DNA from 2 places in the Mycolicibacterium phocaicum genome. Region 1 is predicted to be linked to the other one. Evidence: riboswitches for the same ligand, from Rfam matches in the RefSeq annotation. Region 1 holds a riboswitch; the other holds the start of a gene.
The links. A riboswitch is a leader RNA that binds a small molecule or an ion and turns the genes downstream of it on or off. The one in region 1 is predicted to bind cobalamin.

Region 1 (3,403 bases):
GGCGGTCAGCATCGACGAGGAGGGCGGCCGGGTGTCCCGGCTGAAGAAGCTGATCGGCCCGCAGGAGTCGGCGCGCGTGCTCGCCGCGACCAAGACCCCCGCCGAGGTGCAGGCCATCGCCAAGGACCGCGGGCTGCAGATGAAGGACAAGTTCGGCATCACCGTCGACTTCGCGCCCGACGCCGACGTCACCGAAGAACCCGACGACGAGGTCATCGGCGACCGTTCCTTCGGCGCGGACCCGCAGAAGGTGACCGAGTACGCCGGCGCCTACGCCGCGGGCCTGCGCGAGGCGGGGCTGGTTCCGGTGCTCAAGCACTTCCCGGGGCACGGGCACGGCTCGGGCGACTCGCACACCGGTGGCGTGAAGACGCCGCCGCTGGAGGCGCTGAAGGACAACGACCTGGTGCCGTACCGGACGCTGACGACGCAGGAGCCCGTCGCCGTCATGGTCGGTCACCTGCAGGTGCCGGGCCTGACGCTCGGGGACGACCCGGCGAGCCTGAGCAAGCCGGCCTACGACCTGCTGCGCAGCGGTGAGTACGGCGGCCCGCCGTTCGACGGTGTGGTGTTCACCGACGATCTGACCGGCATGGCCGCCATCACCCAGCACTTCGGCGTGGCCGACGCGGCGCTCAAGGCACTGCAGGCCGGCGCCGACGTCGCCCTGTGGATCACGACCGACGGCATCTCCGACGTGCTGGACAAGCTGGAGGCGGCCGCGAAGGCCGGGCAGCTGGACCAGGCGCAGATCGACAAGTCGGTGCTGCGGGTGGCGGCCATGAAGGGGCCGGGCGCGAAATGCGTGAAGTGAGCTGCTCGTTGCATACCCTGTTCTGATGGCAGGTGGAACCAAGCGGCTGCCGCGGGCCGTCCGCGAACAGCAGATGCTCGACGCCGCCGTGCAGATGTTCTCGGTGAACGGCTATCACGAGACCTCGATGGACGCGATCGCCGCGCAGGCCGAGATCTCGAAACCGATGCTGTACCTCTACTACGGCTCGAAGGAAGAGCTGTTCGCGGCGTGCCTGGACCGCGAGCTCACGCGGTTCGTCGACACCGTCCGGGCCGACATCAACTTCGCCCAGAGCCCGCGTGACCTGCTGCGCAACGCGGTGCTGTCGTTCATGACGTACATCGACCGCAACCGGGCATCGTGGATCGTGCTCTACACACAGGCCACCAGCTCGCAGGCGTTCGCCCACACCGTGCGCGAGGGCCGCGAGAAGATCATCGACCTGGTGGCGCGGCTGCTCAGCGCCGGTACCCGAAACCCGGAGCCCGACAGCGACTTCGAGATGATGGCCGTGGCCCTGGTGGGTGCCGGTGAGGCCATCGCGTCCCGCGTCAGCGCCGGCGACACCGACGTCAACGATGCCACCGAGCTGATGATCAACCTCTTCTGGCGTGGCCTGAAGGGTAAGCGCGCCGAGTCGTAGGTTTGTCGCACATTCGCGGACCGTCAGCCCGTCCGGGGCTCTCTCCCTTGGCACCTTTCGCCGGGAGCCGTCAACTTTCCCTGACGCGTCAAGGAAAGTTGACCACTCCAAATCGCATGTGCCACAGGAGAGGACGACACGCCGCCGGCAGCGACACGCCGGCGCGGCCCCGCCGCGGCGCTGGTATGGTCCGATTCGAGCCAGTCGAACCCAACGCGGTTGGGTCAGGGAATCCGGTGCGAACCCGGAACTGACGCGCAGCGGTAAGGGGGACAGGCGGAGCAACGGCCACTGGCCCCACGTGGGCTGGGAAGGCGCTCCGGCCTGGATGATCCCGAGTCCGAAGACCTGCTGGCTCGGGCTCTCGCGGCCTGGCGGCGCGAGGACCCGCCCACGCATGGACTCCGCGAACCGAGTCCCGGATCGGAAGGCGCCGCCGTGTCTCGACGCACCATTGTGCTTGTCGCACTGCTCGTTTCACTCGTCTGCTCATGTGGCGGACCGCGAGCGACCGGAACTGTCGACGCCGGAACCGCCGGCTATTCCGTCACCCTCGAGAACTGCGGGCGAACGGTGACGGTGAAAGCGCCACCGCGGCGCGCGGTTTCGATCAATCAGCCGGCCTCCGAGCTGCTCCTGGCGCTCGGGCTCGCCGACCGGATGGCCGGCACCGCGTCCTGGAGCGACGACGTCCGGCCCGACCTCGCCGCCGACAACGCCAAAGTGCCTGTGCTGAGCCGGGATTTCCCGTCGTTCGAGCGGGTGCTGACAGAGAAACCAGACTTCGTGTACGCGACGTTCGACTGGTCGTTCACCGATCAAGGTGTGGCCCCGCGGGATCGGTTCGAGCGGCTCGGAGTGCCGACGTATCAGTCCTCCAGCGAGTGCGGCGGCCAGGACGCGGCGCAACAACGCGCGCTGACGCTCGACGACCTGTATGCCGAAATCAGTGATATTGCGAAGGTTTTCGGCGTCACTGAGCGTGGTGACAAGCTGGTTTCGACGCTGCGGGCGCGCATGGCGACAGCGACCAGCGGACTCAAGGCCGACGACGTCACCCTGATGTGGTGGTACGCCGGTACCAGAACGCCGTACATCGCGGGCTGCTGTGGAGCGCCGGGCATCATCACCACGGCGGTGGGAGCGCACAACGCGTTCGCCGACAACCGGCAGCTGTGGCCGGAGATTTCGTGGGAAGCGATCCTGCAGCGCGACCCCGACGTGCTGGTCCTCGCCGATCTCACCCGGGGCAAGGACGGTGACAGCGTCGCTGACAAGATCAAGTTCCTCGAAACCGACCCGGCGGCAAGCAAGTTGAAGGCCGTGCGGGAGCGGCGGTGGATCGTCTTGCCGGCCAGCGCGATGGATCCGTCGCTGCGCAACGTCGACGCGATGGAGACCGTCGCTTCCGGGCTGCGCTCGTTCGGGCTCGGCGGGAAGTCCTGACAGCTGTGCGCGCCGCCGGAATGGTGATGCTCGGTTTCGGGCTCCTGGCGCTGTCGGTCGCCGCGGCCATGATCATCGGGCCGGCCGAGCTCGGCTTCGGTGACGTGTATGCCGTCGTCGCGCAACATGTTTGGGGTCGTCAGGCGAACATCGCGCCGATCGACGACGGTATCGTATGGGAGTTGCGGCTGCCACGCGCCCTGTTGGCCGCGATCTGTGGCGCGGGGCTGGGTATCTGTGGGGCGATCCTGCAGTCGCTGATGCGCAACCCGTTGGCCGACCCCTTCATGCTGGGCATATCCTCCGGTGCGTCGACGGGAGCAGTGCTGGTCGTCGTGACGGGTATCGGCGGCGCCCTGACGCTGTCCGGCGGTGCATTCGTCGGCGCCGTGCTCGCGTTCGCTCTGGTCCTCGCTCTCGCCGCGGTGTCCGGCGGTGGGCAGGACCGAGTATTGCTGGCCGGAGTCGCCGGCACCCAGCTGTTCTCGGCGGCAACGGCAATCGTGGTGTTCTCGTCA
Region 2 (3,403 bases), 930 kb from region 1:
GCTTGTCGGTGAGAGTCTGTGCGTACCTGGCCCATTCGACCGTCATCGGCTGCCGACGCGTGACGTCGCCGAACAACACCGGCGGACGCACGCAGCGGCTGCCGTACGACTGGACCCAGCCGTTCTTCGTGGCGAAGAAACCGTCCAGCTGCTCGGCGAAGTACTGCACCATGTCGTTGCGCTCGGGCTCGCCGTGCACCAGCACATCCAGACCCAGGTCCTCCTGCAGCCGAATGACGGTCTCGACTTCGGCCTTCATCTGATCGGTGTACTGAGCCTCGTCGATCTCACCGGCGACCAGCGCGGCACGCGCCTTGCGGATCTCGACGGTCTGCGGAAACGAGCCGATGGTGGTCGTCGGCAATGACGGCAGACTGAGGCGCGCGTCCTGCGCCTTACGCCGCTCGGCTGCCGGCCCGCGGCTGATGCCGCCGGTCAGCACCTCCTTCAGCCGCGCCCGGACGGAGTCGTTGTGCAGGCGCGGGTCCTGCGCCCGCGACGCGACAGCCGCGCTCGACGCCTCGAACGCTGCGGCCACCGCGTCCCGGCCGTCGCGCATCGCCGTCGCCAATGTCGCGACCTCACGGACCTTTTCGGCGCCGAAGGCCAGCCAGCTGCGCAGGGCGTCGTCCAGATCGGACTCTGGTTCGAGCGAGTACGGCACATGCAGCGTCGAGCACGATGTCGACACCGCAACCGTCTTCGCCGACCCGACCAGCGCCCCCAGCCGAGCCAGCGCGGTTTCCAAGTTGGTGCGCCAGATGTTGCGGCCGTCGACGATGCCCGCGACCAGCAGCTTGTCGGCCAGGCCCGAAACAGGCTGATCGCCCCCCGCGACGAAATCAACTGCGATACCTTCGATCTGGGTGCGGGCCAGCGCCGGCAGCGCGGCCCCCAGCTCGCCGAAGTAGGTCGCGACCAGGATGGCCGGGCGCTTGGCCGCGCCCGCGAGCGTGGTGTAGACCTGCTCTGCCAGTTCGGCGCCACTGTCGAGGATGTCGGTGACCAGCACCGGCTCGTCGATCTGCACCCACTGCGCGCCGGCATCGGCCAGCCGGCCCAGCAGTTCGACATACAGCGGCAGCAGCTCACCGAGCCGCTCGATGGGCGCGGCGGCGCCGTCGACCGCCTTACTCAAGGCCAGGAAGGTGATCGGCCCGACGATCACAGGGCGACCCGAAATACCTTGCGTCTGAGCTTCTTTGAGCTCATTCAGCACCTTGGCCGGATTCAGGGTGAACGCGGTGTCCGGACCGATCTCCGGGACGATGTAGTGGTAGTTGGTGTCGAACCACTTCGTCATTTCCAGCGGTGGAATGTCCGCCGTACCGCGGGCCGCGGCGAAGTAGCGATCCAGGTCGTCGGCTACACCGCTCACCCGGGCCGGTAGAGCACCGAGCAGTACCGCGGTGTCGAGGACCTGGTCGTAGTACGAAAAAGTGTTGACCGGAACGGAATCCAGACCGGCCCGGGAGAGTTCGGCGAGAGTATCGCGGCGCAGACCCGCGGCGATCTCTTCGAGTGCGGCGCGGTCGATCCGGCCGGCCCAGTAGCGCTCGACGGCGCGCTTGAGCTCACGGTTGGGGCCGATGCGGGGCGCACCCAGAATGGTTGCGGTGAATGGTGTTGACATGCGACGTCCTTAAACGCGACGGAAGTGCGCACCGCCCAAGGACATCCATCGAGGACAGCGCGAACCGCCCTCGGCGATTGCCCATTCCACGAGGCGATGCACCGCCGGACGCGGCGCATCCGGCACAGCTGGCAGGTCTTCGGACTCGCAGGCGCGCACCTTCTGGTGCACCTAGTGGCCGTCGCTTCCCAATCCGTGGATCAGTGCGGATGACGGCGGTCGTTCCTGCATACCGCTGCGGGACAGTCCCGGATTCTCACCGGGTTCCCTCTCATGGCGGTTCCCCGCCATTCGACGCCGCAGACGCCGAGGCGTCATTGGCAAACCAGCTGCGCCGTGGAGACTACCCTGTCGGGCCCTGTGCCGGGCCCGGGCCGCCGCCGTAACCCAACTGCTGCGCGGTGTAGCGGGCCGCGTCGGTGACCGGAACCGCCTGCACCGCAGTGCCGTACGCGCAGATCTCGGTCCACACGTCGCCGATCTCCGTGGTGTCGAACCGCATCCCGATGATGGCATTGCCGCCGCGGGCCTGACATTCCTGGAGCAGCCGGCCCATGGCCTCGTTGCGGCTCTCGGCGAGGTTCTTGGTCATGCCCTGCAGCTCGCCGCCGAACATCGCCTTGAAGCCGGCGCCCATCTGCGCGAAGGCATTCCGGGAGCGGACGGTGAGGCCGAAGACCTCACCGCAGACCCGCTGAATCTCCCACCCGGGCAGGTCATTCGTCGTGACAACCAGCATGCTGCCGCCTTTCTGTGTCGGTACGCCTCGAACTGTAGTGCGCGGCAACCGCAATCGTCAGAGAGCGGCTGCCACGTCCTGCGCCGGTGCGGCCTTCCGGGCGCCACCGAGGTAGCGCTCGACGAGCCCGCCGAACACCAGCCCGATGACCGCCCAGATCAACGCCTGGTCGATCAGCGAGTACCACCGGAACTTCCACAGCAGGTCGGCGTCGAACCCCGGATAGATGAGTTGCCCGGGCGCATAGACCTTGCCGTCGACGGTCACCGGCGTCGGGAAGGTGTTGGTGATCGGCTGCGGCGTCTCGGTCGCGGCGCGCGCGAAACCGAACTCGCCGGAGTGCTCGACGTTGGCGGCCAGATCGCCCAGCGACGGCAGGGCCGCCAGCAGTCCGCCGTACAGCACGAAGAACCCGAGCACCGCGATCCCGATCGCGCGCGCCCAGCCGACCTTCCCGGACAGCTTGCGCGCGGCGAACACCGCGAGACCCAGCAGGGTGAGCGAGCCCCACACCATGCCCAGGTACAGGAAGCCGCGCGTCTCCATTGTGAATTCGTGACCGATGGCGGGCGGGTTCGACGGGTATTTCACGAACGGCAGCAGGTACACACCCAGAAAACCGAATCCGGCGGCGGTCCAGCCCAGCACCTTGGGCCGTACCCCGAACCGGCCGTGCAGCACCAGATACGCCACGGCCACCAATGCGCCCATCGCCACGGAGAACGCGATGATGCCGGTGGCCGCACCGATACCCGACTGGATGGACCGGCTGAACAACTCCGGCCCGTCCGGCTCGACCGGGTGGCCCATGGCCGTGTGGACCGTCGAGAGCACGTTCATGCGGCCGGACTCGTAATCGATGGCCTTGTCGATGGTGGGTTCAGCAAAAATCCAGGCAAACAGGAACCCCAGGATGCCGGCGATCAGGCCGGCCAGGGCTCCGCGCCCGATGACGCGGATTTCCACAAAAGTCCCCTGAGTCAGTGGCAGGGGAAGCCGAGGAAGTGCCGCGAGTCGTGCACCCACTCATG

Region 2: it holds a riboswitch for cobalamin, as region 1 does, so the genes downstream of both, metE (5-methyltetrahydropteroyltriglutamate--homocysteine S-methyltransferase) here and G6N46_RS16965 (ABC transporter substrate-binding protein) in region 1, are expected to answer to the same signal.

What each region holds. Positions count from the first base shown of each region.
Region 1 is NZ_AP022616.1:3,515,622-3,519,024, reverse strand. It holds gene G6N46_RS16975 (glycoside hydrolase family 3 N-terminal domain-containing protein) at 1-814, shown strand, start outside; gene G6N46_RS16970 (TetR/AcrR family transcriptional regulator) at 840-1,439, shown strand; cobalamin riboswitch at 1,624-1,809, shown strand; gene G6N46_RS16965 (ABC transporter substrate-binding protein) at 1,878-2,885, shown strand; gene G6N46_RS16960 (FecCD family ABC transporter permease) at 2,906-3,403, shown strand, end outside.
Region 2 is NZ_AP022616.1:4,441,460-4,444,862, reverse strand. It holds gene metE (5-methyltetrahydropteroyltriglutamate--homocysteine S-methyltransferase) at 1-1,633, opposite strand, end outside; cobalamin riboswitch at 1,747-1,950, opposite strand; gene G6N46_RS21215 (YbjQ family protein) at 1,977-2,372, opposite strand; gene G6N46_RS21210 (CbtA family protein) at 2,430-3,338, opposite strand; gene G6N46_RS21205 (CbtB domain-containing protein) at 3,353-3,403, opposite strand, start outside.